One region of the Ruegeria sp. AF2 genome, then DNA from elsewhere that is predicted to be linked to it. Evidence: riboswitches for the same ligand, from Rfam matches in the RefSeq annotation. Region 1 holds a riboswitch; each other region holds the start of a gene.
The links. A riboswitch is a leader RNA that binds a small molecule or an ion and turns the genes downstream of it on or off. The one in region 1 is predicted to bind cobalamin.

Region 1 (7,736 bases):
GAAACCGTCTTGCGCTAACGCTAATCGGCGGTGCCGCGATTCTGGCCCTCGTGCTGTTCTTTGCTGTCCGCGACTATGCAGTTCAGGTTGCCCAGCAAGGTCAGGACAACATTCTGGGTGCCTCAGTCACCTCGATCCTCGATGCCGCGGCGCTGCGTGGAGGCGAGCTTGAAGTCGATATCCCCTATGCCGCCTTTTCAATGCTGAGCACGCCGTCGGACGACCGAGTGTTTTATGCGATCTTTCAGGATGGCGAGTTCCTGTCCGGCTACGAAGACCTGACCCCAACTCAAGGACCCGCTGATGGAAAATGGACCTTTCGCTTCGGTGAGGTGCGTGGTGAAAACGTTCGTCAGGTCAGTGCCAGCCGCACACTGGTCGGGCTGGGAAATCAGACAGAAATCGAAGTGGCCTTGGGACAGACCCAAGATGCGCTGTCGGAGACGCTGGATCAAATCTCACGCAATGCCGGCCTTTTGGGATTGGGGTTCTTTGTGCTTGCGGCTGTATTGTCCTTCTGGGTGAGTTCGGCCACCATCGGCCAGCTCGACAGATTAACGACATCCGTCACCCGTCGGGGACCGCAAGATCTCAGCCCATTCAAAAAACCAGTACCGCGTGAAATGGCGCCTTTGGTGTCATCGCTGAATTCGCTGATGGGACGCCTGGACCAGTCACTCAGCCAATCCGAGGACTTTATCGCCGAGGCCGCCCATAGGGTCCGCACCCCGCTGGCAACGGTGAGGTCTTATGCCGAGGCGACGCTGCAACGGGTCGAGAGAGAAGACAACCGCGAGGCGTTAAGATCAATGATGCGCGCCATCGACGAAAGCTCTCGGGCCGCGGGGCAACTACTGGATCACGCCATGATCACATTCCGCGCCGACCATCTGGAGCGCGAGGATATCGATCTGGTGACTCTGATCCGAGAGCTTGTCCAGCGCTTGACGCCCATAGCCGAAATGAAGGACCTTTCGCTTGCTTTGAGCGGCGATCCGCAGGTCATGTATTCGGGCGACCCCATCCTCATCCAAAATGCGGTGCGGAACATGGTAGACAATGCGCTTAAATATGCGCCAGCGGACAGTACCGTAGTCATCGATGTCGCAGGATCACCCACAGCCCGGATCACGGTCAGCGACCAGGGGCCAGGCTTTCCGCCCGATGAAATCGAAACGCTCACAAGACGTTTCGAACGTGGTCAGAACGCGGCAGGAACCATCGGATCGGGCCTCGGGCTAACCATTGCCCAGGACGTCGCGGTCGCCCATGGTGGCACGCTGGTACTGTCAAACAAAGCGGAGGGCGGCGCATGCGTTATCTTGTCACTCTGATCCTATGCCTGTTCGCCAGCGGCGCAGGGGCTCAGGATTGGGAAGACCGACAAATATTCAACGAAAGTGCCGACGGCCCCCGACTGCGGGTCATTTCCAGCACCGATACCGCCCTGTTTGCGCCGCTGATCGAGGATTTCGTCGCCCAGAATCCAGCGATATCGGTCGAATATCTGGTGACCGGCACGGCCGATATCGACCGACGCGTCCGAGCCACGCCAGAAGCGTTCGACGTTGTCGTTTCCAGCGCGATGGACCTGCAACTGAAGCTCGCGAATGACGGATATGCGCTGGCGCTTAACGATCTTCCGCACCCCCCTTGGGCGCAATGGCATCAAAGCCTGTTCGCCTTCACTTCGGAACCCGCAACCATCGTTGTCAATCGCACCGCGTTCGAAGGACAACCAATACCGCAAACACGGCAGGAACTGATCGAAGCGCTGCGCGCCCGCCCGGATGATTTTCGGGGCAAAGTCGGCACTTATGACGTGCGCCAGTCGGGATTGGGCTATTTGTTCGCCACGCAGGACGCCCGCGCCTCGGAAACCTATTGGCGCTTGATGGAGGTTTTGGGCGGCCTGGACGTGCGGCTGTATTGTTGTTCGGGCGACATGATTAACGACCTGGCGGATGGTACGATCGCGGTGGCCTACAACGTGCTTGGCAGTTATGCGGCGGTACGAACAGAAGGAAAGGATGCCCTTCAGATCATTCTGCCTTCGGATTTTCAGACGACGATGATGCGAACCGCCATGGTAACTGGCAAAAGCCGCTTGCCGGAGGAAGCGGAGACCTTTGTCCGGCACCTGACCACGCTGAATCCGGAATCAATGGCAGCACTGCCACTTCTGGACACGCAGGACTCCACGACCGAAAGCGCAGCGATAGCGCTGGACCCTGCGTTGTTGACGTTCCTCGATACGCTGAAGCGCAGAAAGTTCCTGTCTGCCTGGGAAAGTGCCGCTATTCAAAGATGATCGGACTTAGACAACAACCCTATCCGTCATCGCTGAACTTGTTGCTTAACACTGTTGACGCTGGAAGACACTAGCCAGCCTGGGTTACGTCGCACGAATCTATAATCAGAAAAATGATCTCGGCTCAAAGTTTCTCGACGGCCACCTGCGCCCCCATGATGGCCTTGAGCCGCAGCCCCGCAGAATTTGCCCCGAGGAATTCGTGGAACGCACGCATCACGTCATCTTTCCACCAACCGCGCCTGTGATAATCGTCAAGCATGATTACGCCGCCTTCGATCATCTTGGGCAGCAAAGCATCCAGATCCGTTTTTACGCCCTCGTAGGAATGGTCGCCGTCCAAATAGGCAAACCCGATGCTCTGATCTTCAAACAGGCTTAGCGCCGGTCGCGAATAGTCGCGAATGATCGAAATTTGCCCCTTGGCGATCTCGGTGCTGTATTTACCCGTTACTGCATCGTAGATCCGATCCATATCCTTTTGCGTGCGCGCTCCGGCAAGCGAAGCACCGCCATCCGGGTCTTGCTGTACTTGCCAGGGATCGATGAGGCACAATTTCGAGGGTTGCAGCTCTTCCAGCAGAATCCGCGAAAATTCGCCCTTCCAAACGCCAATTTCAACGCTCAACCGTCCATGCGGCATGGTCTTGAGCATTTCGCGCCGCAGGGAATCCTTCCGTTCGCGCTGCTCAGCTTGCTTCTTGCGGCGATCCTCAGCAGATACAGCTTCACCCATAGACGTCTTCTCCGGTTGAGGAATTTTGCAACGCTTCAACCAGATCAACCCAGTCCGGTCTGGCTCTCAATTCTTCGGCTTTCGACCTGTGCCACTCACATGCTTTATGATGAAGATCTGCCAATTGCGGATCTGCCATCATCTCAGTTTTGATGTCGTGCATAGCCGGCATGTGTTCCAGAATTGAGCGATCCTCAACATCATTGTGGTTCATCATGAGCCAGTATTTGAGCCCTTGATCCTGCCCCACATGATTGGTGCGCCCACGGTCGCGCTTGACTAAAAAGCTATCAGTGCTGCGCACAGCATAATGATGAATGCGCGCGAATTCATGGCTGAAACCACGCCATGCTTTCCATTTCACTTGGTCTGCTGGGTAGAGGTTCCCGCCCGAATCCCGCCACAACACCCCTTCGTATGGCGCGTCAGGGTTCGGTGCATCTTCTGGATTGATCCTGGGACGATGGGCGCGAAAACGGCTGAATTTCCCATTGTTGCGGAACAGCGTTTTGAACCCTTTGGTCCGATGATGCGGATAGCCGTCTTCGGTGGCGGCCAGAAAGAAAGTCTCAGGTACGGGTCGATCAACGAAATCGTTCTGACCCGCGTTTCCGAACATGCGCCAGCAGATCGAGATCGCGTCCGCCACGCCGCTGGCCTCAACGAGGCTTCTTATATCACTATTGGGCAAACGGATATTGATATACTCGTCCACATCCAAACTGAGAATCCAATCCGATGACAGATAGCTTGGGTGATTCCGCGCAAGCGAAAATGCACGAACCTGCGGCGCAGCGCGCGGACCCAGCCTGTTTCGTTGGTGGTGAGCCCAGCCAAGCGCTTGCAACCGTTCGCCCATGGCATCGGTACCATCAGCGCAATCATTGGTATAAATCAGAATGTCATCAAAGCCGATTGCGTGGTTGTAGGCCACCCAATCGATCATGAAAGGCCCTTCGTTTTTCATCGTTGTTACGATGAGAAAGGTCTCATTCGTCATAAGTTGTTCTCTTGCCTGTGCCGGTGTCGGACTCCTGTCGACCTATTTAGAATAGCACCAGAATTTTGTCCAACCAGGTCGCCAGACAGCCGCAATGCTTGCCGATTAATCGATCTACCGACTCTGCGGGATCACCTCGTAACCCGGTTCTTCTGGCTCGTCGTCCAGCATCTCGGTTGGAAACCCTGGCGCCTGGATCTCCAGTCCGGTCGCGTCCTCTAGCCGCCTGATGATGTTCGGGGACAGTTCACGCTCACCATATCGCGCGATGCCATCTTCGAAAATCTTGATCATCAATGGGTTTATCTCAAGGGGAACTCCGGCACGGTCGGCGACCTCCTGAAACAGACCGATATCTTTTTTCACCAGGTCCATGGTGAAGGAAATATCGCGCGAGCCGTTCAGGATGACCTGACTTTCGGTCTCGTGCACGAAGGATGTGCCTGACGATATCTTGATCGCCTCATAGGTGGTTCCAAGGTCCATGCCGGCGGCCTTGGCTGTCACCAATGCCTCGGCGCAGGTGATCAGGTTGGCGGTCGCCAGATAATTGGTCAACACCTTCAGAACAGAGGCCGAGCCCAGATCGCCCGTGTGCAAAATGCGCCGCCCCATGGTGGTCAGGAATGGCAGGATACGTTCAAAAGTCTCACGATCACAGCCTGCGAAGATCGAGATATTACCCGTCGCTGCCCGGTGACATCCGCCCGAAACCGGGCAATCCACCGCTGCGCCGCCTCGTTCGATGACCATTGCGCCAAGGCGTTTGACTTCGGCTTCGTCGGTGGTCGACATTTCCATCCAGATTTTGCCAGGGCCGACCTCTGGCAACATTTCCTGCATCACCGCATCCGAGGCCGCAGGAGAAGGCAAACAGGTTATAACAGCATCGCAATCGCGCATCAGTTGCGCCGGGCTTTTGGCGGCTTTGGCACCCTTGGCGACGAATTCGGTCACCAGATCCGGGTTCAGGTCATGAACCGTCAGATCGATACCGTTTCGTAGCAGCGATCCAGATAGCTTGCCCCCTACATTCCCCAGCCCGATAAACCCTACTTTCATGCGCGGTATCCTCCTGTTCGCATCTTGCTGCCATGCCAGCACGTCGTTGCAGAAGTATCATGCCGCCCAGCGACCCCGACAGGTCGCTTTTTATCCGCTTTTTCACGGATCGGCGCGACTCGCTTGACAAGCAACCCTGCCCTGCCGCATGTCCCTTTCGTTGGTGTCTGCGAGAGCAGATGAAAAGGGAATGCGTCAGCGGTTTTTGCCGTCAAACGCAGCCGCCCCCGCGACCGTGACCGGAGAGGGTGCCCAAAGCCACTGGCAGTATGGCCGGGAAGGCGGGACATCCGACAGAGGCCTCCTCTGACATCCGCAAGCCGGGAGACCTGCCAACGCCCGAAGATGAAACCGGACGGGGTGTTCCGGTGTGGGGCTGTGATCGGCCCGCATGAAACCCCGTCCCCCACGAAGAGGATTTGGGGGGATGAGAGACATGACCGAGACCGCACCGGTCGAACTGCTGGTTTGCACTACCTGCCGTCGCGGGCTGCCTGTCGAGGATGACGCCCAGCGCCCCGGCACGTTGCTGCACAAGGCGCTTGAACAGGCGGGCCTGCCCGAAGGCATTACCTTGAAAGCTGTGGAATGCCTGTCGAATTGCGATGAAGGCTGCTCGATCGTGCTACGCGGAGGACCGGATCGCTGGACTTTCGTGTATGAGCATCTGAACGAGATCGACCATGTCGAAACCATCGTCGAAGGCGCAGCCAAATACCTCGCCACCGAGGACGGTTTGGTCAAATGGCGCGAACGTCCCGAACATTTCCGCAAAAACTGTGCGGCCCGCATTCCCCCGATTGGAGCCCTGAAATGAGCAATCTCGAGAAACTCCCCGTCACTGTGATCACCGGCTTTTTGGGCTCGGGCAAAACCACACTGGTGCGCCATCTGATGCAGAACCCGCAGGGCAAGCGTCTGGCGGTGGTCGTCAACGAATTCGGCGATGTCGGCGTCGATGGCGATATCCTGAAGTCCTGCGCCATTCCTGATTGCCCGGCGGAAAACATCATGGAACTGGCCAATGGTTGCATCTGCTGCACCGTGGCCGATGATTTCATCCCGACCATTGAAGCCCTGATGGCACTAGAGCCGCGCCCCGATCACATCCTGATCGAAACCTCCGGTCTTGCCCTGCCAAAACCGCTGCTGAAGGCGTTCGACTGGCCCGATATCCGCTCGAAAATCACCGTCGATGGCGTGATTGCTCTGGCCGATGCCGAGGCCGTGGCCGCTGGTCGGTTCGCTCCGAATGTCGAGGCGGTGGATGCGCAACGCATGGCAGATGACTCGATTGATCATGAAACTCCCTTGTCCGAGGTGTTCGAGGATCAGATTTCCTGCGCCGACATCATTCTGCTGACCAAGCCCGATCTGGCTGGCCCGGAAGGCGTTGCGAAAACGAAAGAGATCATCGCCGCCGAAGCGCCCCGCCCCCTGCCCGTAGTCGAAGTGGCCGAGGGTGCCGTGGACGTCCGCGTCGTGCTGGGTCTAGAAGCCGCGGCCGAGGATGACATGGACGCGCGTCCCAGCCATCACGACGGCCATCACGATCACGAGCATGACGATTTCGAAAGCATCATCGTTGAACTGCCCGAGCAAACCGATCCGATTGATCTGGTCGCCAAGATTGAACGATTGGCCAACGAGTTGAATATCCTGCGCGTCAAAGGCTATGCCGCCGTTCAGGGCAAGCCCATGCGCCTACTGGTTCAGGCCGTCGGTGCGCGCGTGCGTCACCAATATGACCGCCCGTGGGAGCCCGGCGAAGACCGTCGCTCGCGCCTTGTGGTCATTGCCGAGCATGACGATATCAAAGTGGCCGAGATCCGCGATATCCTCGTGGGTGTAACCGAGGCTGCCGAGTAAGACCTATGCACGTCGTCTTCCGCGAAAGCCATGGGCTCGAAGAAACCGAGACCCCGACCGATCTGGGTCAGAGCCCGGCGGATTTGGTGGTGCTGTCCTTTTCCGACAGTGACCTTGGCGCTTTCGCGGCGGGATGGCATCGTGGAGGTGGGCCTGAAGGACGCATGCCAACGATGCGGCTGGCCAATCTGACGGCGCTGAAGCATCCCCTCTCAGTCGACACATATGTCGAGCAGACACTGGAGGGCGCAAAGGGCATCCTGATCCGTCTGATCGGTGGAGTGCCCTATTGGGCCTACGGCTTGCAGCAGGTTCTGGCGCTGGCGCAGGCCAAAGGGATTGCACTGGCCGTGCTGCCCGCAGACGGTCGCGAGGATACGCGGCTGGATGATTACTCTACCCTGCCTGTCTCGACCCTGCGGCGGCTGGCGCATCTGTGCGACACCGGCGGTGAGGTCGCGGCGCAGGCCGCTCTGGCGCAGATGGCACTGGCTGCGGGGTTGTATGCAGGTCCGGTCATGGGCGCGAAGACCATCCCCGAATGCGGCGCCTGGTGCCCGGATCGCGGTGTGATCCCTGCAGAAAACGCTCTGCCCGGTGATGCGAAACGTATCATCGTAACCTTCTATCGTGCTTATCTGACCTCGGCGGACACAGCCCCAATCGCAGCGCTGATCCGCAGCTTGCGCGCGCGAGGTTTTGAGGCCGTCGGCCTGTTTGCCCCGTCGCTCAAAGCACCAAATGCCGCCGATTGGCTG
Region 2 (7,736 bases), on a different contig from region 1:
AGATCATCAACGTCCAGCATCAATACATCTCCGTTTGGTCATCGATTCGGGAACCGGGCGCGGGCCAGGCTCAGATAGGTTCTGAGCCGGATCGCATTAATCGGTCCTAAAGGTTCGTGATCTGCCGTGACACGCCAGGGCGAGAAGCTCATCGCGTCGCCATTCTGCGGATCAAATTCTGCACCTTTGGGAATCGTGATATCCGCCACGGGCGTGACGGTATGATGGTACGGATCAAGAGGTGCATCTGGTTGCGGATCGCATGCCCACCGGATGCGATTGTCTAGCACATCGAATTCGTCGGCCGGGCGCGGGGGCTCAATCACACACAGCTCGAAGTGATTATCTCCATCGGCCACGTCTTGCCGCAAACACTGCCCGATCCCATCTGGATCGTCTACCGGATGTGCCGGAATTTTTGGTTTAGCGCTGCGGGCCAGGTATCGGACTGTTAGATCGGGGCCCAGCCGATACGGTGTTGTCGACCAGAAATGGACCTCAAAAGGCGAGTGCATATAGTTCGAGGCAAAATCACTCGCGACGCGAAACTGACGCTTGCCTTCACGAGTGAGGAAGGTGCGAAATCCTGCGCGCAGCCCTTTGGTGATCAACCTAAGGCTCCATTTTCGTCGCCCTTTGATCGCGTGCTGGACCGCTTGTAATGTGGCGACAAGCCTGCCCAATCGCTCATATTCATCGGGGACGTAGCTGGGAAACACATCCTGATCGACCAATACGAAATCGAACTCGTCGCTGAGTTGTGTGGTCCCCAGATGCGCAAGTGCCTCGGCGTCGATCAGCTTGGGGCCTGGCACGTCAAAAAGCTTGATCGCCATCCCGTGGGCATCCGATTTCCGGTCATCCAGATGCGCGCCGTTGGAAAAGCGAAGTGCGGCTGAATAGGCAGCGGGCTGTTCAAACAGGCCGTGACGGAACTGTTCTGGTAGATCGTTTCTGACGGTGAATGTTGCAGCCACGCACCCGTGACTGCGCCCATGCTGAGCCCTTAAGCGATGGCCTTTCCACCGTGCAACGGCCTCGAGATTGTGGTCAATGACATCATCAACAATATCCGGCGGCAATGCGTTTTGCGAAACATGCGTCAAAGAACCGTCTCCTTGGATAAACCCAGGCAATGATCAAACAGGGGTAAGGCGCTGACAAAGCTAAACCTCTAAATTTGTTCAGCTTACCTCAGATTGTCTAATTTCCAAACACACCAACTATGGACAGCCGTGGCCAGACAAATTCGGCGCGCAGCCCAAGCTATTCGGCTGGTGCTTCGGACACGTGGTTGGCGGCGCTCGATCCTCGACCAGAGTTGAGCGCCTTCGACTTTATCATTGACGTGTCCGGTGTTCTCGGGCACTCAATCGATTGATGGTTCCCGGTGGTGTTGCCGCGGGATGAAAAGGGAATACGGTGAGGTTTGCCAAAAGGTGCCAATTCCGTAACTGCCCCCGCAACTGTAAGCGGTGAGCAAGGCCAAACAGCCACTGGTCCACAGGGTCGGGAAGGTTGGCCGAGCGCGGACCCGCAAGTCAGGAGACCTGCCATCAGATGTTTAACCAACCCGGGGCGGGGCGTCCTGGAAGGAGGCTTTGATGGCGCGTCAATTGCGTGTTTACATTGTCGGCAGCTTCCGCATGCGCTTGGAAACAAGTGGAGTGGACCATGCCAGATACGCCTGATCATTTCATTCTAGTCTGCGAAAGCTGCACTGAAGGGCTGCCCCTTGATGAAATTTGCGATGCGTTGACCGGGAAATTACATCGCAGTTTTGCGATCCGCGCGTCGTCTTGCATGGCAGGCTGCGATAGTCCCAGAACGGTTGGGTTCCAGGCCGTAGGAAAGGCGCAATACCTTTTTGGTGGCATTCAGACCGCGGATGAGGTGCAGGCGCTGGCTGAGTTTGCAGCGCATTATCGTGAAAGCCCGGATGGCTGGACAAATGCCACTGATCGCCCGCAGGCGTTGTTCAATAAAACCCTCTCGCGCATGCCGCGGATCGAACAGGGGGCATCGCAATGACGTTGCGACCCTTTCTGATTGCCGAAAACCTTGAGTATTATGCCCTTAACGGAGATGTGCTGTTGCAGGGCGTCTCGTTCGAGTTGGACGAGGGTTCCATTCTAGCCATCGCCGGCCCGAACGGGGCGGGGAAAACGACGCTTCTCAATCTGTTGTGCGGCGCTGAGCCGCTGGCACTTGGCGATGTTCGGATCAAAGGACGCAGTCTGAAACAGCTCTCTGCCAAAGAGCGTGCGCGCATGATTGCAGTGGTAGGTCAGCAGGAACTGCCCGATGGACGCTTGGCGTTACGCGATTATGTTGCGCTGGGGCAAATACCCATCCGTGCGGACCGCTCTGCCGAAGGCCACGCGCAAGAGCTGGACCGGATTTTAGACCTGACCGGTCTCGCCAATCTCGCGGACAAGCGCATGGCCCAACTGTCCGGAGGCGAACGTCAGCGTGCCCATATCGCGCGCGCTTTGGCGCAAAACCCTTCGTTGCTGTTTCTGGACGAACCGACCAACCATCTGGATCCTGATGCAAAAGGGCGGATGCTGTCTTTGGTCGCCGAGCTTGGGATCACCGTGGTCATGATCGTACACGATCTGGTCATGATCCCCGAATTCGCCACACACGTGGCGCTGATGAAATCGACCCGCATGATCGAGTTTGGGTCGGTGGACAAGGTGCTGACACCCGAAAGAGTCCGCGAAACTTTTGGCGTTGATTTCCTCTGCTTTCTCCACGAAGGCCGCGTGATCCCGGCGCTTGATATTCGAAGAACCACAGTCTCAACTTAGTCGAAGGAACACACTGAGATGAAATACATCTGGCCCGTGGCGTTGGCCACCGCCATGGCAAGCGGTGCTGCTGCGCAAGAAGTCACCGTAGACAACTGCGGCGAACCGCTGGTTTTTGATACCGCGCCCGAGCGCCTGGTTGTGCATGACATGAACATGACCGATATGGCCTTTGCATTGGGTCTGCAGGACAAGATCGTCGGCCTGACCGGCATCACCGGCTGGTACAAGACCAGCCCTGATTTTGATGCCCTGCGCGGCGACATCCCCGAGCTTGCGCCGAAATATCCGACCGTCGAAAACCTGGTGGCGGTTGAACCCGACCTGTTCTTTGCAGGTTGGTACTATGGCATGAAGCCGGGTGGTGATGTGACCCCAGATACATTGGAACCGTTCGGAATCAAGACCTTGGTTCTAACCGAAAGCTGTGTGCATCTGGACAAGGATCGCCCCGAAGCCAGCATGGATCTTCTGTTTGGCGATGTGTTGCGCTTGGGCAAGGTGATGCAAGTCGAAGACAAGGCCGAAGCTCTGGTCTCGGGCTGGAAAGAGCAGCTGGCAGCGATCGAAGCCAAGACTGCTGAACTGCCCAGGCCCCGCGTCTTTCTTCTGGATGGTCCTGCAGATGCTCCGTTTACCGCCGGTAAATTCGCGATTCCCGATGCGATGATCACAGCCGCCGGTGGTGAAAACGTCACTCATGACATGGACACGAGCTGGGGCCGCACTTCGTGGGAGGCCGTTGCCGCATCGAACCCGGAATTCCTGGTTTTGTTGGATTATCAGACCGGCAATGGTGCCGAGGACACTTTCAAGTTCCTGCAGGAGCATCCCGTCATGTCGCAGACTGATGCCGTCAAGAACGAACGCTGGATCGGATTGCGCTACGAAGAGCTGACGCCGGGACCGGCAAATATCGAAGCGATCTCGAAGATGGCGCGCGCGATGCATCCGGGTCAGAGCTAATATGGGCCGACTGGGCCTGACGTTGTTGCTGGGGGCGGTCGTTCTGACCGCCCTTTTGCTGATTTCCACGATCTACGGCACAACCTCGATTCCTTTGTCCGACACCTTCACCGCGATATTGCGCGGTACCGGGTTGCAGGACGCAGAGATGTCACCGCTGCATAGGATCGTATTCGACCTGCGATTGCCCCGCGCGTTGTTTGCAGCCGTGATCGGTGCCGGGCTGGGCATCGTTGGCGTGGTGCTGCAAACGACCACACGTAATGACCTTGCCGATCCATTTCTGTTCGGCCTGTCCTCGGGCGCGGCAGCGGGGGCGGTGTTTGTAATTACCGTGACCGGAGATATTCTGGGTTTCTGGACTCTGCCGCTGGCTGCCTTTTGCGGCGGTCTTGTGGCGTCGGGCATCGTGCTGGCGCTGGTTCATGGGCTTCGCACCAGCGCACCGGAGAAGCTGATCCTTGCGGGTCTGGCTGTGTCGTTTTTGTTTTCGGCCATCACCAACTATCTGATTTTCGCCGGCGATAGCCGCGCCGCCCATTCTGTCATCTTCTGGATGCTGGGGGGGCTGGGCCTGGCCCGTTGGGAGACGTTCCCGCTGGTGTGCATCGGTCTGCTGCTGATCCTGAGCTATTCGCTTTATCGCAGCCGCTGGTTGGATGCGCTGCTGACCGGGGATTTGACTGCCGCTACTCTGGGTGTGCCGGTTCGGGGTCTGCGGTTCAGCATGTTTTTCACCGCAGCGTTGGCAACGGCCGTGTTTGTTTCCGTAGCCGGGGTGATTGGTTTTGTCGGTCTGATGGTGCCGCATATTGCACGCGGGATCGCTGGTCCGCTGCACAAAAACCTTCTACCTACCGCCGCTATGGTTGGTGCTGCCTTGTTGACCGGCTCTGACATTCTCAGCAGGCTTCTGCTGGCTCCGCAGGAATTGCCGGTGGGGATCGTCACAACTTCAATCGGATCGGTGTTTGTATTCTTGCTTTTATTCAGGACTGCGAGAAATCAACGGTAAGGCCCTCGATCTTCGCTCACAAGATATTTCGTCCTGATCAGGTCTGAGCCGAGTTTATACCTTTCCGTCAGCCGCTTGGCCGAGCCACTTGAACACAAGCTTGGCGCGGTCGGATGAGGTGTTGTGTAGTTTCACGTAGAAATCCAGTTGCGATGAGATGGTTTGCGGCAACAGTCTGACCAGTTTTCCGGATGCGGTCAGCTCCGAGGTCAGTCCCTCCCATCCCAGCACCGCGCCCATATCGTCCTGCGCGGCCTGAAGCGCGATCGTGTAATTGTTGACCCGATGCGCGGAATTCAGGGGGCCTTCATAGCCGAGTTTCTGGGTCCAGGCACGCCAGTCGGTCCAGCCGGTATCCGGAGCGTCGAGATGAATTAGGGGGACCCTGGCAATATCTTCAACACGTTTGATGGGATTCTGTTGCGCAAACCTTGGGCTGCAAAGCGCCATGATCTTGTCGTGAAATAGTGTCTTGAAGATGCCCGTTTCGCGGCTGGAATCGCCGTAATGGATACTTAGGTCGCATTTTGACGTGTCGATGCCGAGGTCAGTCACGACCTGCGTCACGGAAACATGTCCGTATTGCTTCCAGAACTGCGCAAGGCGCGGGGTGAGCCAAAGTGAACTGACTGCCGTGGTTGAGCGGATCGTTACACCTTTTCTGTCATATTGACGCCGCAACTGCCCAAGGGCTTCGCTGATGCCTTCCAGACCACGTTGAAGGGCAACAAGAAGATAAGCACCGCTTTCAGTAAGTTCCACGCCGCGATGATGGCGCAGAAACAGCGCGCATTGCAGCTCGTTCTCCAGCGCTTTGACCTGATGGCTGATTGCGGCCGGCGTGACGTTCAGCTCTTCTGCGGCGGTCTTGAAGCTTACATGCCGCGCAGCAGCCTCAAAGCTGATAAGCGAACTTACAGGTGGAAGATCGTAGGGCCTGTTGAGCAAGGTGATTTGACCTGTGATGGTTTGTAAATCCAATATTATATAAGCACTATCCGAAGATCAGGCTTAGCTGATCTTATTCAAAGTGAATCTTTTTGCAATTGCCCGCCAGCGGTTCACGGTGAAAATTCGCCACAACCGTTTGAGACATGATCAATGGATGTATCAAAGGCCCTCAAGACCCTTGGTGTTCATATCGATCTTTCGTCATGCAATGCGACCCCCGGTTGGTCGTGCACAAGTTGAAGGAGTTGCAGTATGCAGTCACATGCAAAAGTCGTGGTTGTCGGTGGTGGATGCGTCGGGGCGTCAATTCTATATGGGCTGACCGAACATGGATGCTCTGATGCCGTTATGCTGGAACGCACCACACTGACCTCGGGTTCGACGTGGCATGCGGCTGGTTTGCTAGTAACCTTTGTGCGGTCGCACAACGTGTCGAAGATGACGATGGAAACCATCCGCATCTATACCGAGGTGGAAGAGAAGATGGGCAGTTCGGTCGGACTGCGTAAGGTAGGACAGCTGCGGGTCGCCAATACCGAAAAGCGCTGGGATGAGTTCCAGTCCTATATCTCGATTGCCGAAGCTGCGGGCGTGCCCTGCCAACTGCTGACGCCGGAGGAGATTGCCGAGATTCATCCCTTGCTGAACCAAAGTCCAGATATTCGGGGTGGTATTCTGCACACGGAAGACGGCTATGTGAATCCCGCCGACATTACCATGGCGCTGGCCAAGCTCGCGCGGGATGCCGGCGCCAAGGTATACCAGAACACCGAAGCGCAGGCTTATGAGAAGCTGGACAATGGCCACTGGAAAGTGACCACCAATCAGGGTGAGATCACCTGCGAGCATCTGATCTTTGCCACCGGCAACTACGCCCGCGAAAATGCGCGCCGCGTGGGGCTGGACCTGCCATGTATCCCGATCGTTCACCAGTATTGGACGACCGAGACGGTGCCGCTGTTGAAAGAGCGCCGGGCGCAAGGCTTGCCCGAATTCCCAATCCTGCGGGATGAGGACTACGGCGCTTATCTGCGCGAAGATGTGGGCGGGATCCAGTTCGGGCCGTATGAATTCACCAAAGACCTCAAACTATTCGCCGAGGATCGTGTCCCGCCCGAGTTCGGAGCCGATCTGTTGCCCGAGGATTTTGATGCCGTGGAAACCCAATGGGAACGCGCCATCGAACGGGTGCCAACCTTGGGTGAGGTTGGGATCAAGGCCAACACCCGTGGCCCGTTCCAGATGACCCCGGACGAGCTGCCTCTGGCCGGACCCGCACCGGGGCATGAGAACCTTTGGCTGGCCGAAGGCATGCCAGGTGGCATCCTCTGGGGCGGCACCGTTGGTAACCGTTTGGCCAAATGGATCGTCGATGGCGATCCGGGCATGGATATGTCGGAGCTCGACCCGCGTCGATTCTCGGACTACGCCTCAAAACGTTGGACCATGGATAAGGTGCGCGAGACATGGGGCACCCATATGGATGCGCATGTTCCGGGTGAGGACTTTCCGGATGCGCGCCCGATGAAGACCATGGGGTCATATGATCTTTTGACTGCTCAGGGCGCGGTTTGGACCAGCTTTAACGGCTACGAATTTCCTCGCTGGTTTGCCAAATCGCCCGAAGAGGCGATCCCCGAACACAGTTTCCGCCGCACCAACCATATGGAGCGTGTCCAGGAAGAGGTGCGCACCACCCGTGAAGAGGCTGGCTTCATCGAAATGTCGCCGATGACCAAGTTCACAGTGCGTGGACCGGGTGCAGCCAAATGGCTGGATAGCCTGATGGCCAACAAGCTGCCCAAGGTGGGCCGCATGACCTTGTCGCTGATGTTGAACGATAAGGGCGGCATGGATGCGGAGTACACAATCGTGCGCTATGCCGACGACGATTTCTACCTGATATCGACGCCGAACTGGCGAGCCTACAATTGGGATCAGTTACAGCGCGTGCTGCCAGGTGATGGCTCGGTGGTGATCGAGGATATCTC
Region 3 (7,736 bases), on a different contig from region 1:
TGCCCGGTTGATAGGAAACCAGACGCACGCCGTTTTCGACCTCTACCAACAGCTTCACATCCCGGTTGGCTCGGATCAGTTCGACCACATGTTCAAATGTTGGATAGCGTGCCAGCGCTGCCTGCACATCCTGGGCCAGCGCGGCTGTTGGTCCGCCTGCGCTGCCGCCAATCGCCGATGCGGCGTATGCCGGTCGGGCCACAGCCTGCGGCGCAGCAGGAGCACGCCCCGGCGCACCAATTCCCTTGCCGGGGCCACCATTCGGCGGCGGGGGTGAATCCTGCAGACGCTTGATCAGCTCCTCCGGGCTAGGCAAGTCGGCCACATGGGTCAGGCGGATCACGGCCATTTCAGCGGCCATCATGGCGTTGGGCGCGGCGGAAACCTCTTCGAGCGCCTTCAGCAGCATTTGCCACATGCGTGTCAGGACCCGCATAGGCAGAGCCTCGGCCATTTGTTGACCTCGGGCGCGTTCGTCGGGGGAAACTGTGGGATCTTCGGCGGCGTCCGGAGTGATCTTGACCACCGAAACCCAATGCGTGATTTCGGCCAGATCGCGTAAGACAGCAAGCGGATCAGCCCCTTCGGCATATTGCCCGCTCAGCTCGGTCAACGCGCCCGCAGCATCGCCGCGCAGGATCATATCCATCAGATCCAGCACCCGGCCCCGATCGGCCAGCCCCAGCATCGCGCGCACCTGATCCGCGCTGGTTTCACCGGCCCCGTGCGATATCGCCTGATCAAGCAGCGAGGTCGCATCCCGCGCCGATCCTTCGGCGGCCCGGGTGATCAACGATAACGCATCCTCGGCAATCTGCGCCCCTTCGGCATCTGCAATCTTGCGCAGCAGTCCGATCATATCCTCAGGCTCGATCCGACGCAGGTCGAAGCGCTGACAGCGGGACAGGACCGTGACCGGGACCTTACGAATCTCGGTGGTGGCAAAGATGAACTTCACGTGTTCGGGGGGTTCTTCCAGCGTCTTGAGCAGCGCGTTGAAAGCGCTGGTCGACAGCATGTGAACCTCGTCGATGATATAGATCTTGTAGCGCGCGGAGGCCGCGCGATAGCGGACGCTGTCGATGATCTCGCGGATGTCATTGACACCGGTGCGGCTGGCGGCGTCCATCTCCATCACGTCGACATGGCGGCCCTCCATGATAGCCACGCAATGTTCACATTGACCGCAGGGTTCGGTTGTAGGGCCGCCGCTGCCATCGGGACCGATGCAGTTCATACCCTTGGCTATGATCCGAGCGGTCGTCGTCTTGCCGGTACCGCGGATACCGGTCATGATGAAGGCCTGCGCGATCCGGTCCGCCTCGAAGGCGTTTTTCAGAGTGCGCACCATGGCGTCCTGACCGACCAGATCGGCAAAGGTTTCGGGGCGGTATTTGCGGGCAAGAACCTGGTAGGCGGGGCTGGGCGTCTCGGTCATGTCTGCTCTGTCGGATTCGCGTTACGCCGCAGCGTAGAGGCCCCCGCCGCCCGCGTCCACAGCCAGCCGGGACGATTTTCATTTTGGAATGCGTGGGTATGCGGCTAAAATCCACTCTATTCTATTTACTGGACCAGTATGTTGTTGGGTGAAGTTTGTTTGGGGGGAGATTATGTCGCAACTGGTGGTTTATGCGTTGCAGGTCGGCGGAGGCACCTTGGCCTTGTCCTCGATGCCTGGGCGTGGAGGAACGTATACAGAAGACCTTGATCTTATCGCAGACTGGAAGCCCGGGCTTGTGATCTCGATGACGACTGAGGTTGAGATGATTCAGGATGGTGCGCGGAATTTTGGCGCTGATATTCAGGGGCGTGCCAGCAGATGGGTGCATTTGCCGATCGAAGATTTTGGCACGCCACCCAAGGAGATTGTGGAGCGCTGGCCCCGCGTTGGCGCGACTGCCCGTCAGGCGTTGTCAGGTGGTGGCCGTGTGCTAGTGCATTGCCGTGGTGGCTGTGGCCGATCCGGGATGGTGGTTCTGCGTCTGATGGTTGAATGCGGTGAACGGCCTGAGGCGGCATTGAAGCGATTGCGTACGGTGCGTCCTTGCGCAGTCGAGACAAATGCCCAGATGCTTTGGGCCGTTGAACCGGCCCGTGTTCAAGCCGTTTGACGGCTTAGACACCAACATGTGGCGAGATTTCGCCACCGTTGTGCTGCACCAGAAGCGAAGCCTCAAGCATGGCGCAAGGAGGATTCCTTAGCAGGTCTGCGGGTAGGCTGCGGTACTCGGTTCCGAACATCATGTCTGCGTAGTCATCCAGCCGGCCGGTATCGATTTCAGGATCGGTTCCGCAGAATACACGTATCTGGTCGCATTGGGCGCGAAAGCGGGCGGTACATCCCTCTGGGCAGTGCGACAGGTCAATACTGCCTTCAATCTCAAACCCAGATTTTGTGACCGGTTTTGTGGTGGACATGGCCTGCGTCAGAGCCCGCGCCATTTGCGCCAGTGCGGGGCAGGTTGCCCCAGTACGTTGGCACACGGTCGCCGCGAATTCGTGCGTTTTAGTCTTCCAGATCATCAATGCGCCCTCCGCGCGCAGGGCGAGGGCGTGGCACAGGTTGGTCGGTGCAGAGCACGATCAAACCCGTCCCGGACACCCCGCCCGAGTTTCGGTTCTACATCTGATGGCAGGTCTCCTGACTTGCGGGTCATCGCTTTGCCGACCTTCCCAGCCTTCAAGGCCAGTGGTATCTCGGCATTGCTCTCCGCTTACAGTTGCGGGGGCAGTCTCGGACTAGGTTCTTTCCGGATTTATCCGGGCAGAACCGCACCGTGTTCCCTTTTCATCCCGGCCCGATTGGGCGCGAGAACCATCGCGACATGGCTAGCGGCTGCGCCGTGCCCGAGTCAAGAAGATTGCGTCAGGCAAGTGACGTACGGTCCAGCCACGTCAACCTTGACTTGAGGCGCTTCGGGTGAACTGATCAGTTCAGTCGGTATTGGAGGGCACCATGTTGGACACGCAGCAGGCGGTTGTGACCGAGGATTTTCAAATCCCGTCCGGCCCGGCAATGTTGTCGGCGCGGCTTTACCGTCCGGTTGCCGACCCCGAAAAGGTGGTCGTCATAAACGGTGCGACTGGGGTGCCGAGGGATTACTATCAGTACTTCGCCCGATGGCTCGCCGAAGAACAGGGCATGGCCTGCCTGACTTACGATTACCGGGATTTTGGTCACTCTTTGGTGGGTTCGCAAAAGCGGTCAAATGTCACCATGGCCGATTGGGCGTTGATCGACATTCCATCCGCCCGGGCCAAGATGCGCCGACGGTTTCCGCAGGCCAAGCTATGGAGCATCGGTCATTCCTTGGGCGGAATGTTTGGCCCGATCCAACCCGATATCGATCAGATCGACAGGATGATCTGTGTCTGTTCGGGTCTGGTAACGCTGGCGGATCACCCTTGGCCTTATCGCGCTTTGGCGGCGTTGTTCTGGTATGGTCACGCGCCGCTGGTGGTCAAGGCGCTTGGCTACCTGCCCGGGCGGTTGGTCGGGTTTGGATCGGACCTGCCTGCCCAAGTCTATTGGCAATGGCGCAAATGGTGCACCGCCCCCAAAAGCTATGTGCCAGAGATCGGCACGACACTGCCCGCCGCCCGCTGGAAAGACTTGGGCAAACGTGTCGATCTGTTTACCTTCGCAGATGATGAAATGGTGCCGCCGGATGCTGTCTGGCGTCTTGCCGATCTCTATGGACCCAAAGCCGGGCGCCATCTGCTTGCACCAAGCGAATTCGGAGTGTCCAAGATCGGCCATATCGGTGCATTCGCAAGACGGAATGCGGCAGTCTGGCCTAGACTGATCGCCTGATAGCGCTAGGCACCGGTAGGTCGGTGCCCAGCTTCGTTATAGCCCTTTACGGGATTTTTTCTCGTGCAACACGCTGCGCACCATCTTGCCGAAAGCCTTGTCACGGGCGCGGGCCTGCGCCACCGAAGCGGAATTGTGTTGGTCTTCGCGCCGCAGCTTGCGCCAGCGGTCCAGCCGCGCGGGATCAAGCGTACCAGCGTCGATTGCCGCCTGCACCGCACATCCGGGCTCAGTCTCGTGCTGACAATCCGAGAAGCGGCAATCCAGGCTGAGGTCTGAGATGTCCGAAAATACCTCATCCAACCCCTCCTGCGCATCCAGCAGACGCAACGCGCGCATGCCGGGCGTATCGATCAGCCAGCCGCCATTGCGCATGCGATGCAAGGCGCGTGCAGTTGTTGTGTGCCTGCCGCGCGCATCATCTTCACGGATACCTGCGGTGGCCTGATCCTGCCCCGTCATCCCGTTGGCGAGCGTCGTTTTCCCAACGCCGGATGATCCAAGCAAGGCGCTGGTTTGTCCTTTCGGACACCACGACAGAACTTGTTCGAGATCGCCGTGATCCAGCGCGTTGACCGCAAGTACCGCCAGAAACGGGGCGAGCGATTGGGCTTGATCTACATAAAGGCTCGGATCATCGCACATGTCCGATTTGGTCAGAACGACCACCGGATAGCAGCCTGCCTGATGCGCCAGCGCAAGATACCGCTCCAATCGTGGCAGATTAAAATCGGCGTTGCAGGAACTGACGATGAACAGCACGTCTACATTTGCAGCGATCAACTGCGCTGCAGCTCCGGTACCTGCCGCTCGGCGTTGAAGCAGGCTTCGCCGGTCCAGCATACGGCGTATTCGTTTGTTTTCATCCACCAGAACCCAATCTCCGACGGCATATGCACCGGTTGATTGATCCAGAGATAACAAAGGCGATTCACCTTCAGGGCTCAGCCCGATCAGTCGATCCCGGTGTACGGCCGAGATGCGATACGGAAGAAGTGACGGATCAGCCGTATGCTGAGCCGCGAAATGAGAGGACCATCCGAGGTCCGATAAGGAAAGTAACATTGGTCTGCCTGTGATCAGAAACAGCAATCCCGTCGAATGACAATCGCGCATCCGCCGGTGACGTGTTCAGGCAGTCAGTTGATCGGAAAGGATCAGAACCAGTCTGCCCGAAGGGTTTTTGCTACAATCATAAACGCCCTCCTGCGGCTGATAGGTTCTAAGTGAGAGGTTGGACATCGACCCAAGCGGGGCTCGTTGTGGCTGCTTCCTTCCGGACCTGACCAGGTTGGCGAGGCGCTCGCCCGCGCCAACCTCTCAAAGCCGATATAGGTGCATCCCCTGAAAATGGCAACCCGTCAGAAGGTCAGATGAATGCGCATGAAACCATCCGTATCGTCGGGCAGAATGCGTGGATGATACTCAGCAAGCTCTGTAACATGGTGTAGCGCGCGCGGCCCCGTTGTCAGGATCGCGCCCTGCCTTTGGTTTGGTACAAAAGAAAAGGGGCGCGGTGCATGCGCAAGTGGGTCGGCGGGCAATGTGCCCGCGACGTATTTGCATAGAATATCCTGTATGCTGATCTGAGGCAGGTCAATCATACGGGCTTGTCGCGCAATTGGAAAATGACCACCGCCATTGGCGCGGTAGTTATTGGTGGCGACAAGGAAACTCTGGTCAGGCGCAATCGGCTGCCCATCGAATTCCAGGTTGCGTATGCGGGAAAATGCCGGATCAATCACTCGACCGAGCGTATCGAACCGCGCCGGTTGCGAAAGATCGATCTGGTAGGTGACGCCATGCAGGACATCGAAGTTGAAGCCCGTGCGCTGAGGATCGGCAAGATCGATCGGGGCGACTGAGCCAAGTTGATGGAACAGCCCGGCTGACATCTCAAGCCAGTCCCGAATCTGAGAACCTGAGGCCAGCACCGCGCGCAATTCATTAGGAAAGACACTGAGATCGGCGATATGTCGAACTGAAATCTCGCCTGAGGGGATATCCGTGTAGTACTTGCTTCCTGCGCGCCCGCCGAACTTTGCCGGGGCGGCTGACGATATGATAGGCAAATCTGCCCAGTCGGTATCGACCAAATGCGGGCGTAGGGCAGCGGCCTGAGCCGCCGCAACCAAGGCCAGACCGCGATCCGGTACGCAATATGAGAAGTAGCTGTGCAGCGTGTGTGGGATTGTGCCCACTGGCCTGGTCACCCTTTTGCGCGTCGCAGCGTGGCCGGTCGCAAACAGCTCTGTGATCCTTTGGCATTCGGGTATTTCTGTGCCCGATTGAGCGATTGCCCGCGCTTCGACATGGCTGCCTGTAATGCGCCAATTGCCGGTGGTATCTTTTTGCAGTGTCAGATCAATGATCCCAAGATGAGACCCGGCCCAACCCTGCATGACAACCGGCGTTCCATGCACAAGCCCCCGCGTACTGTCGACGAATGGATAACCATCATGCGCCTTTCCAGGCAGTGTCAGATGGGTGTGGCCTGCGACGACGGCATCAATCAGCGGCATCTCGGCCAGCGGGATGATCGCGTTTTCCATATCCGGCTCGGCCATTGCCGATCCCAGTCCGGTATGCGCAAGGGCGACAATCAGGTCGCAACCTTGCACGCTGAGATCTTCAGCAGCGCGCCACGCAGCGGCCAGAATGTCTGTTACCACGACCCGGTCCGTTAGCAGATGTGCTTCCCACTGTGCGGTTTGAGTGGGCAAAACAGAAAGAACCCCGATGCGGATTGCGGTGCCCTGTCCATTTAGTCTGACAACTCGATGCAGAATCGTGTGTGCATCCCACCCTTGTTCGGTCTGAGTGGTTTGCATATTGCTGCAAATCATTGGGCAGGCGGTTTGGCGAGCGATGCGATTGACGAGTTCCAACCCAAATCCGAAATCGTGATTACCCAATCCGATCGCGTCATAGTTTAACGTGTTGAACGCGCGTGGCAGGGGATGGGCGTCTGGCACGTTTTCAGCTGCCCAGTTGCCAAATGGCGTTCCCTGCAGGCTATCACCATTGTCAAACAACAGCACAAGGGCTTCGTCGCGTTCAGCCTGTCTGCGCGCCTCGTGAATCAGGCTGGCGGTACGGGTCAAACCAATCGCAGGTTCGGGGCGATCCGAATAGTAATCATATGACGTCAGGTGCATGTGTAGATCGGATGTAGCAAGGATTCGAATCCGTGCGCCATCATCTGCATCTCTTCGTTGTCGCATTAAATACTTTGATTTCAATATCTTCAACTTTTAGCTGTCAGTGTGCCAACGTTTCCACCATGAGGCCGATTTAATGCAATTTCCGGGGCGATGCTGCGGTCATTCCGCGGCAGGGTCGAAAAATGTTTGGTCGATACCCGTTGCACGATCAGGTAAGACGTGGCAGCCCTTTGCGCGGCAGTCAGGAACGGCAGGCATGAAACGCGCAGAACAGGTGACATTTGGCGGCTCGGCACTGGATCGGGCGGGTTTGCTGCGCGGCGACGCGGACAAACTGGCACAGGTTTATCGTGACCCTTTGGCAACATGTGTGTTGCTGTGGCGTGGCAAACTGTTGGTTGAGGGTGAGGCACTGGACCGGCTCGCCCGGCTTCCGATGACGCACAAGATTCTCGAACAGGGCCCGGGCGGTGTGATCGAGCAACCGATTTTCCTTGGAAAATCCGAGGATGGATCGCCGCTTTTTGCCATGGACATCTCGGGCTGGGCGGCTGAAGGGCTGGATTTATCCGGTGTCGGAGATTTTGTCGACCGCAGCGAACAGCAGCACCCTGATCTGCCCGAGGGGTGTGTCTTTGCCGAGCTGCGCCGCATCATGACACGCCTCAACCCACGAGACGCAGAGATTGCGGCAACCGCCAAGGCGGTGATCGGCTGGCACGAAACGCATCAATTCTGTGCCCGATGTGGTGCCCGCA
Region 4 (7,736 bases), on a different contig from region 1:
GATGGCAGCGGACTTGTGGCGTTCTGCACCCATGATCCCCGCAACCGACGACCCGCTCGATGGAATCCGACAGGATGCCTTGAACCGCTTGGCTGAATGGAACGGTGAAATGGATCGTTTTTCGCCGGAGCCATTGATATTCTGGGCATGGACGCGTGCTTTGCAACGCCGATTTCTACAGGATGAATTTCCTGCGGCGCGTGATTTGTGGACCAATCCGAATCCATATTTTCTTGCCGCGGTTCTTTCAAATAGAGACGAGGCCGCGATGTGGTGTGACAATCGCACCTCAACTCGTGTCGAAACCTGCGACGAGTGGATCGTTCTCGCACTCGACGATGCGCTCGTCTGGATAACCGAGCGCTACGGTCCCGACCTTTCTTCGTGGAGCTGGGGAGCTGAACACATTGTGAATCTGGATTGGTCTGCGGTTAGCCCAGCCGGATTCCTCAATGGGTTGTTATCTGTGCGGGAACCGAAGTCCGGAGGACCTTATTCATTGCTCTCGTTTCAATTCGGGATGTCTGACGAAAAACCGTTTGCAACAAATATCGGCACGAATTTTCAGGCCGTCATGTCTGTTTCAGAAGACAAAGGCTTCTTTTTTCTGACACCATCCGGGCAGTCGGGACACCCGCTTTCGCGGTTCTACAAGAACTTGTTTTCTTCATGGATGCGCGGTGATTACAGGATGATGGCAATGGATCTGGCAGTAGCAGAGGGTGGGGCAGTGGGGCGATCCAAACTAACCCCCCACATTCAGGATGAAGCTGACTGATTAAAGTGCGGCGCCGGGAAACCTGATCAGTGTCAATGTCCCTCATCTTCAGGATGAAATGCCACTCAAAGCCCAGGACTGATTGATATATCGGGCACCACGCCACAGTGATAAATTGCGAAAATCGGCTGTGGGATGCTGATTTCAATGGGCATCCCACAGCACACGCGATCTTAGGTTCCGCGCGCCTGATTACTGCGCATGCGCCAATTCAGCATTTTCACCTGGCGTTCCAACGGTTTCTGTTCCTGTTGAGTGTATGTTACCCTCCGAGGCTTTCAGAAGCCGCAAGGCGTTAGCCACGACCAGCAAGGACACTCCGACATCTGCGGCGATTGCACCCCACATTGATGCCAATCCAAAACCGGTAAGGGTCACAAACAGTGCTTTGGTCGTAAGTGAGAAGCCGATGTTCTGACGGATGATCGACATGGTTCGACGTGAATGATCGATCAGCCAGGGTACTTTGCCGATGTCATCAGTCATCAGAGCAATGTCTGCAGTCTCAATAGCAGCATCAGATCCAACTGCACCCATCGCAACTGCATAATGTGCCCGAGCCATCGCAGGCGCGTCGTTGACGCCATCGCCGATCATCGCAACCATCTCGTGCTGTTCTGCCAGTTCCTCAATCGCAGCGACTTTGTCCTCCGGCAGAAGTTGGGCCCGGACTTCGTCGATGCCGACTTCGGCTGCTACCGCTCTCGCTGTTTGTTCGTTGTCACCAGTCAGCATGATGATTGACTTCACGCCCTGCGCATGAAGCCGGGCTACGATGCTTCGGGCTTCGGGTCGAATGCGGTCCCGCAGCTCAAGCAAACCGGTTAACCCGTTCTCATCCCCGACAACAACAATTGTGCTTCCCGCGCTCTCGATTTGGTTGCGCAACTCGGCAGGGATGGACGCGCCAAAGCCTTTCTCGACAGCGAAGCGGTCAGAGCCAAGCCAGATATCTCCACGCTCGGTACGGCCTTCCAGACCACGACCGGGAACGGTTCGGATGTCTTCAGCCGCCGATATCGAAATGTCGGTCTGTTCTGCCCGGGTCAAAATGGCGCGGGCCAGCGGGTGTGAAGACCGAACCTCAAGGCTGGCAGCGTTCGCCAACAGCTCCTGCTCGGATGCGGCGCCCAGCGGATAGACATTGGCCACTTCAGGCTCGCCCATGGTGATCGTGCCTGTCTTGTCCATGGCCAGTGCGGTGGTACGCCCGGGGGCTTCGATATATGCGCCGCCCTTAATCAGAACCCCAGCCCGGGCCGAAGCGGTCAAAGCCGCAACGATTGAAACCGGTGTGGAAATGACGAGCGCACAGGGGCAGGCGATAACCAGCAGAACAAGTGCATTGTAAAACCAGAAGCCCCACGATGCGCCAAATGCAAGCGGTGGGATCAGGGCGATAGCCACTGCGACGACCATAACGATGGGCGTATAGATCCGCGCAAATTTTGTAACCCACTGCTCAACCGGCGCACGGCGAGCATGAGCATCACCGACCATCCGGATGATCTTGGCAAGCACGGTATCGGACGCTGTTTTCGTCGCACGTATTTTGAGGGTGCCTTCACCATTGATTGTGCCGGCATAGACCTCATCACCCAGCTCTTTAGGAATCAGCGCGCTTTCACCTGTGATTGGAGCCTGGTCAACGGCACCAGCCCCTTCGATGACTTCCCCGTCAAGTGGAATGCGATCCCCACCCCGAACGATGAAGCTGTCACCGACAAAGACATCCGCCGCCGGGACCGTTGCCTCAGAACCGTCAGCACGAACCAGCCGAACCGTCGGGGGGGCCAGATCAAGCAGTGCGGATACCGCGTTCCGAGCACGTCCGACACTCCAGCTTTCCAGATAAAGAGAGAGCGAAAAGAAAAATGCTACAGTTGCCGCTTCAAAAAACTCACCCAGAGCGATGGCACCAGCGACGGCAACAACCATCAAAAGGTTCATATCCGGCGAAAGTCGACGCGCCGAAGACCAGGCCTTAGGGGCCACCAGCCAGACGCCAAACAAGATCGCGACCGCGAACAAAGCTGCCTCGGCTAAAGGCATCGGAACCTCACCATGTCCCGAGAACAGCCCGAGCGCACCGCCCATGCCGGTTTCGAAAATGTGCCAGCCAAAACCTGCTGCCCAAAACCCTCCGCTAAGAGTGGTGAACCGCCGCTGACGTGCAATATGCGCCGCCTGGTCCTGGGCGGCATTTCCGTCATCCCATGGTTTGGCGGTCATACCAGTACTCGCAACCAGCAGCATGACATCTTCGTCAGATAACTTGGAAGCACTATCAAGAAGTGTCATCCGACCGTTGATCACATCAAATGCAAGATACTCTTCACCACCTGCTTTCGGGCCGACGACACGGTTCAGGATCGCCACCTCTTCGGCGCAATCAAGGCCAGAGACCTGAAAGCTTCTACCACCTTCAGGAATTGGACCGGCGGGGGCGATGTCGCCACACCCGCCACTACCGCATGCGTGGTGACCATGTTTGTTTTCGTGGCCATGGTCGTGGCTATGGGTATCGGATGACATGATTGGACCTCAAGAATCTCTATGGTCCTTTGTAAATAGTTCCTACAGTAACTAGAGCTTCAATACCTTTTATATTTTTTTCATCCGGGTTCTTTGCCTGCGATATTGTTAGTTCATTTCGTCTTGCGGGCCGGCCGTGTGGATGCAATCTAATTGCAGATGACGCAAAAAATTTGGAACAGATCAATGCAGAAACGGATCGCCATGACCATCACGTTAGTCTCGATTACGGCTGGTTGCTCAGCCCAGTTCACTGGGGCCAAAAGCAAAGCACTTGAACCAGGCAACGTGCCAGATTCGGTGGTAGCGCTGGCAGGGCCGGCGCAGGATTTGACCACGGCACGCCTTTTGCCAGAAGATAATTGCTTTTGGTATGAGCACAGCGGACCTGTCGAGACGACATTGGTACCATTGCGCGCGACGAATGGCGCTCCGATCTGCATTGCGCGCGACGCCTGATCGAAATGAGGGCAGCGACGTCCACCTACGCTGCCCAAAATTTATGAGCGGGCTGTGACGCTATCTTCGGCCGAGTATAGGAAAGCGGTCGAGCCGGTTTTCACGTTTGGGTAGAGGTCATTGATATGAGCCATGATCATTCGCACACATCCAGAACTTGCGCGACCGCCGATGCTTCTTGGCTCAGGCGTGCCGTGAATTCTGAGATATGTGTCTCGGTCTCCAACGTATAGATAAAGGGCACGAGAGCCGAGAGCATTATTCGGCCCGGGCTCCATGCCATTCCGGAATTCCGCGTATTCGGGGTTGCGCTCGATCATTGAAGCGGTTGGTGTCCAGTGTGGCCATTCGACCTTTCGGCGGATAACATAGGTGCCGGGCTCGTAAAGATTCCCACGCGCGATCGCTACGCCATAGCGCATTGCGGTCCCGCCTTCTTCGATATGATAGAGATAGCGCGCGACGGCATCCACATGGATGTCACCTGGAACCAAACCATCATTTGCCGCGACGCGTCTTGGTAAAAAACGGTCATGAACACCCCACGGATTTGAGGTCATTGGATCGTAACCAATTGGCGTGACTTGACTGTCCCAATAGGTCTTCTGCGATGCGGTTGGCCAGGTTTTGGCGATCAATGGACTGGCCGCAGACGCCGAGAACAGCGCTGTGGTGGATTGAATGAAATGGCGCCTTGTAAGCATAGGTCTCGTCCTGGTTCACAAGTTTAACGTATTTGGATCGCACTATCGCGAATTAATCCGAATCTTAAAGCCTCTAGCAGCTAGAGCTTCAAGAGGTTTCAGGTAACGCTTGGTTTACCCTGTCGATCAAGTGACCGGTTGCGTGAATCCTGCTTCGGTCGAGTTTACATTGGAATAGGTCGCAAAGACAATTGACACAGGCGAAGCCGCCATTGTAGCGGTGAATTGCTTTCGGTTCCTGATGGCGGAAGCCAAAAGGATTAAAAGGGAATACGGTTCGGTGTTTTCAATGGCGCCAATTCCGTAACTGCCCCCGCAACTGTGAGCGGAGAGCGATGCCAAGACACCACTGGTTTGTAATGGAACCGGGAAGGTTGGCGGAGCGAGCACCCGCGAGTCAGGAGACCTGCCGTAAAGCGCCGGGCTATGCCCAGACTGAACCTGTCGGCCTTGCGGTCGATTCAACCTGACAAGCCGCCGGGTGAGGCGGTAGGGAGAAAGAACATGCATATCGAACCGGGCATCGTGAATGGTGCCAAAATCGCGCTTTCCTATGTTACCGCCGCAGGTGCGGCTACTTACGCAGCGAAAGAAACGTTTTCCACATTGCGAGCGAATGGACCTGCATCTTTTGTTATGCGCTCGGTGCTCGCCACCGTTGGTGTTTTCCTTTTCTTCGAAGTCCTGCCGCATTTCCCGGTTGGTGTCTCTGAAGTCCACTTCATCCTGGGGTCGACGCTGTTTCTGCTTCTCGGTGCTGCACCCGCGGCTTTTGGATTGGCAGCTGGTCTCCTGATTCAGGGTGTGTTTTTTGCCCCGTTCGATCTTCCGCAGTACTTCATCAACCTGACCACTCTGCTGGTGCCGCTATTTGCGCTAAAAGCACTGGCCAGCCGCATCATCGCACCCGGCACAGCATATGTTGATCTCAAATATGGCCAAGCTCTTGCGCTGAGTGCGACGTATCAGGGAGGAGTAGTCGCATGGGTTGGGTTCTGGGCCTTCTACGGCCAGGGTTTCGGCGCAGAAACCATGGCGTCGGTTCTGTCCTTTGGCGGCGCTTATATGCTGGTAATCGTCATTGAGCCGATTGCTGATCTGGCAGTGCTTGCGGCAGCCAAGGCGATGCGCGGTTTGAACAGTACAGGTCTGGTGACTCCGCGTTTGTACAACGCTGCGAAAGCTTGACCAAAGTTTGAAGCGGTGTCCTAAACTTGGGTTGCCGCGAAACAACCAATAGTCGCAGGACCAAAATTTTATTGTGGCGCGTCTCGAGGGCGCGCCACATTGTTTTTAGCCGCTAGAAACCTGTACCCAACGATCAGGGTGATTTGGGTCCTGTATTCGTAGGAAAAGATACCTCGTTTCCTTCCACGATTTGATCCTGTTGGTGACATTGTCCAGAATCAAATCGCCTTCACTCGAGCGATAAACTAAAACTGCATGGCCACTGCGATTGGTGTCTAAGACAGTTGCAATAAGTAGCTTCGTAGGATCCAAGCCGTTCTGAATTAGTTCAAACTTCTTTTGCAAAGCGAAATCTTCGCAATCCCCTGACCCCTGCATTGGTAGCGTCCAGTATTCCTTTGTCCCGTATTGGTTTTGATCCGAAACGGCGCGGATCCTCCGATTGACGCGCAAGTTAATCGCTTTAACGATCTGTTTCTCCTGCGCTTCTGGCAGACCAGAAGTACGAGTATTCGCGCACGCCCACGAATAATCTTTGCAGAGTGATTTGGCGCCAGATGGCGCCTGAACCTCTCTATCTAGTTTGATCCAGGGAAGCTCAGAAGCTTGCAATGAAGCGGCGGAGACAAGGTAGCTGCATATGATACAGGCCAACGATAGATAAACTGGTAACCGTTCCGAAAGTTTTTTCTGAGCGGAAGTAGGTTTTGTCATATCTGCTTTCCCCATACTCGTTTCTCCTGGGTATCTGAAGCTACCAAGCCAAGAGAACTCTATTTCAATCTTTTATGTTCATCGACGCATTACAACAGCTTATTCAATTTAAAATGCAGAGCAGCAAAGTTCGCGAGCGCGCAGTTTTTAGTCGTGATTGTGTGCGTGAGCTTAATTGAGATTCTTGCAGCGGCATAGAAGAAAGCCGGCTAGTAGTTCTGGGTTAGAAACGCTTGAGGTTTGGGACGGATTTGGATGACGCGTCAAGCTGAACATCTTTGTGCAATGAAATGGGTATCTACCGTTCGCCGGGGCGCACCATACCAATGTATCTGTGGTCAAATGTTTCATGCGACCAGTTGTAACTGGCAAATGCAGATTTCCCCTGACCAAGGTGTGCAGGATTTGATGGGAAATTCTAAACGGAGGACTTCGTCGCTACACTCAGTCCTCTGTTAACGCGCATAGCGAAGTGAGCGATGAGGTGGGCAGGCTCAGTGGCCTACGAGCCATATTGCGTCAGGTTTCTATTATGCGTGTAAGTTTCGTACGATCGACTTTGGAGGCATGCCGCTTGTCCATAGGGATGTTCTTAATCGAAATCACATTTGGAACGTCAAAACCAAGCGCAGATTTAGTCCAATCGTCGATGTGATCCGCGGAACCTTGGACGCAAAGTGTGGGGCCTGCTTTGGTATTGACGAGCGCGCATCGATCTACGCCTGGCCATCGCTGTGCCGCGACTTCGATAGCAAAGGGGAAGAGCGTACCTGAAAAGACTTCAATTTCGGACCCGACGTGCCCCCATAACCATAAACGCCCGTCATCATCCAGCGCGCCAGCGTCACCGGTCCGGTGCCATATGACACCACCTTCTTCGATTTTATTGTTCTTCGAGTGGGTCGGGTCCAAATACCCGTCATTCACATGTGCGCCGGCGACCTGAATTTCATTGTCGCGGATGCGGAGCGTGATTTCGGGCACCGGGTATCCCACAAGGAGACCCCTTCCAACAGCCATGTCGCGGTGATCCTTCACCGTGATATCCGCGGCGTCAAGATGGGCAATCGGTTCAGCCTCGGTCGACCCATAGACGCACACAACTGACAGGCTGTGCCGGGTTCTCAACGCCTCGACAAGACTCGGAAACACCGGACCGCCGCCGGTAAACACCGTGTGCAACGGACCGGTATCGTCGGATTGAACCAGTTTTTCACATAGCGATGGTGGGATGAGGGCCCGGGTGATCTGTTGCGTTTGGAGCCAGCTTTCCAACTGTACAGTCGACAGGCGGTCCGGCTTGCTTAACCTCCAGTTGGGTAGAACACTTGTGCGCCCGGCCGCCAGATTGATCAGGG

Region 2: linked by a shared signal. The riboswitch ahead of ACR0NM_RS08015 (DUF1636 family protein) and the one ahead of ACR0NM_RS10880 (DUF1636 family protein) in region 1 are both predicted to bind cobalamin.
Region 3: linked by a shared signal. The riboswitch ahead of ACR0NM_RS19930 (hypothetical protein) and the one ahead of ACR0NM_RS10880 (DUF1636 family protein) in region 1 are both predicted to bind cobalamin.
Region 4: linked by a shared signal. The riboswitch ahead of ACR0NM_RS15965 (energy-coupling factor ABC transporter permease) and the one ahead of ACR0NM_RS10880 (DUF1636 family protein) in region 1 are both predicted to bind cobalamin.

Annotation. Positions count from the first base shown of each region.
Region 1 covers NZ_JBQFZC010000003.1:20,978-28,713, forward strand. The annotation lists gene ACR0NM_RS10855 (sensor histidine kinase) at 1-1,334, shown strand, start outside; gene ACR0NM_RS10860 (ABC transporter substrate-binding protein) at 1,313-2,311, shown strand; gene ACR0NM_RS10865 (class I SAM-dependent methyltransferase) at 2,436-3,047, opposite strand; gene ACR0NM_RS10870 (glycosyltransferase family 2 protein) at 3,040-4,047, opposite strand; gene ACR0NM_RS10875 (NAD(P)-dependent oxidoreductase) at 4,162-5,148, opposite strand; cobalamin riboswitch at 5,254-5,460, shown strand; gene ACR0NM_RS10880 (DUF1636 family protein) at 5,546-5,926, shown strand; gene cobW (cobalamin biosynthesis protein CobW) at 5,923-6,978, shown strand; gene cobN (cobaltochelatase subunit CobN) at 6,984-7,736, shown strand, end outside.
Region 2 covers NZ_JBQFZC010000002.1:41,339-49,074, forward strand. The annotation lists gene ACR0NM_RS08005 (peroxidase family protein) at 1-20, opposite strand, end outside; gene ACR0NM_RS08010 (catalase family protein) at 39-1,106, opposite strand; cobalamin riboswitch at 1,365-1,572, shown strand; gene ACR0NM_RS08015 (DUF1636 family protein) at 1,675-2,031, shown strand; gene ACR0NM_RS08020 (ABC transporter ATP-binding protein) at 2,028-2,813, shown strand; gene ACR0NM_RS08025 (ABC transporter substrate-binding protein) at 2,832-3,779, shown strand; gene ACR0NM_RS08030 (FecCD family ABC transporter permease) at 3,781-4,794, shown strand; gene ACR0NM_RS08035 (LysR substrate-binding domain-containing protein) at 4,849-5,742, opposite strand; gene ACR0NM_RS08040 (GcvT family protein) at 5,998-7,736, shown strand, end outside.
Region 3 covers NZ_JBQFZC010000011.1:429-8,164, forward strand. The annotation lists gene ACR0NM_RS19920 (DNA polymerase III subunit gamma/tau) at 1-1,438, opposite strand, end outside; gene ACR0NM_RS19925 (phosphatase domain-containing protein) at 1,611-2,111, shown strand; gene ACR0NM_RS19930 (hypothetical protein) at 2,116-2,523, opposite strand; cobalamin riboswitch at 2,615-2,834, opposite strand; gene ACR0NM_RS19935 (alpha/beta hydrolase family protein) at 2,957-3,814, shown strand; gene rsgA (ribosome small subunit-dependent GTPase A) at 3,851-4,879, opposite strand; RNA gene ffs (signal recognition particle sRNA small type) at 5,039-5,137, opposite strand; gene ACR0NM_RS19950 (bifunctional 2',3'-cyclic-nucleotide 2'-phosphodiesterase/3'-nucleotidase) at 5,176-7,038, opposite strand; gene nudC (NAD(+) diphosphatase) at 7,235-7,736, shown strand, end outside.
Region 4 covers NZ_JBQFZC010000005.1:54,971-62,706, reverse strand. The annotation lists gene ACR0NM_RS15985 (penicillin acylase family protein) at 1-778, shown strand, start outside; gene ACR0NM_RS15980 (heavy metal translocating P-type ATPase) at 971-3,313, opposite strand; gene ACR0NM_RS15975 (hypothetical protein) at 3,500-3,772, shown strand; gene ACR0NM_RS15970 (L,D-transpeptidase) at 3,814-4,476, opposite strand; cobalamin riboswitch at 4,692-4,904, shown strand; gene ACR0NM_RS15965 (energy-coupling factor ABC transporter permease) at 4,981-5,664, shown strand; gene ACR0NM_RS15960 (transglutaminase-like cysteine peptidase) at 5,770-6,393, opposite strand; gene ACR0NM_RS15955 (AMP-binding protein) at 6,898-7,736, opposite strand, start outside.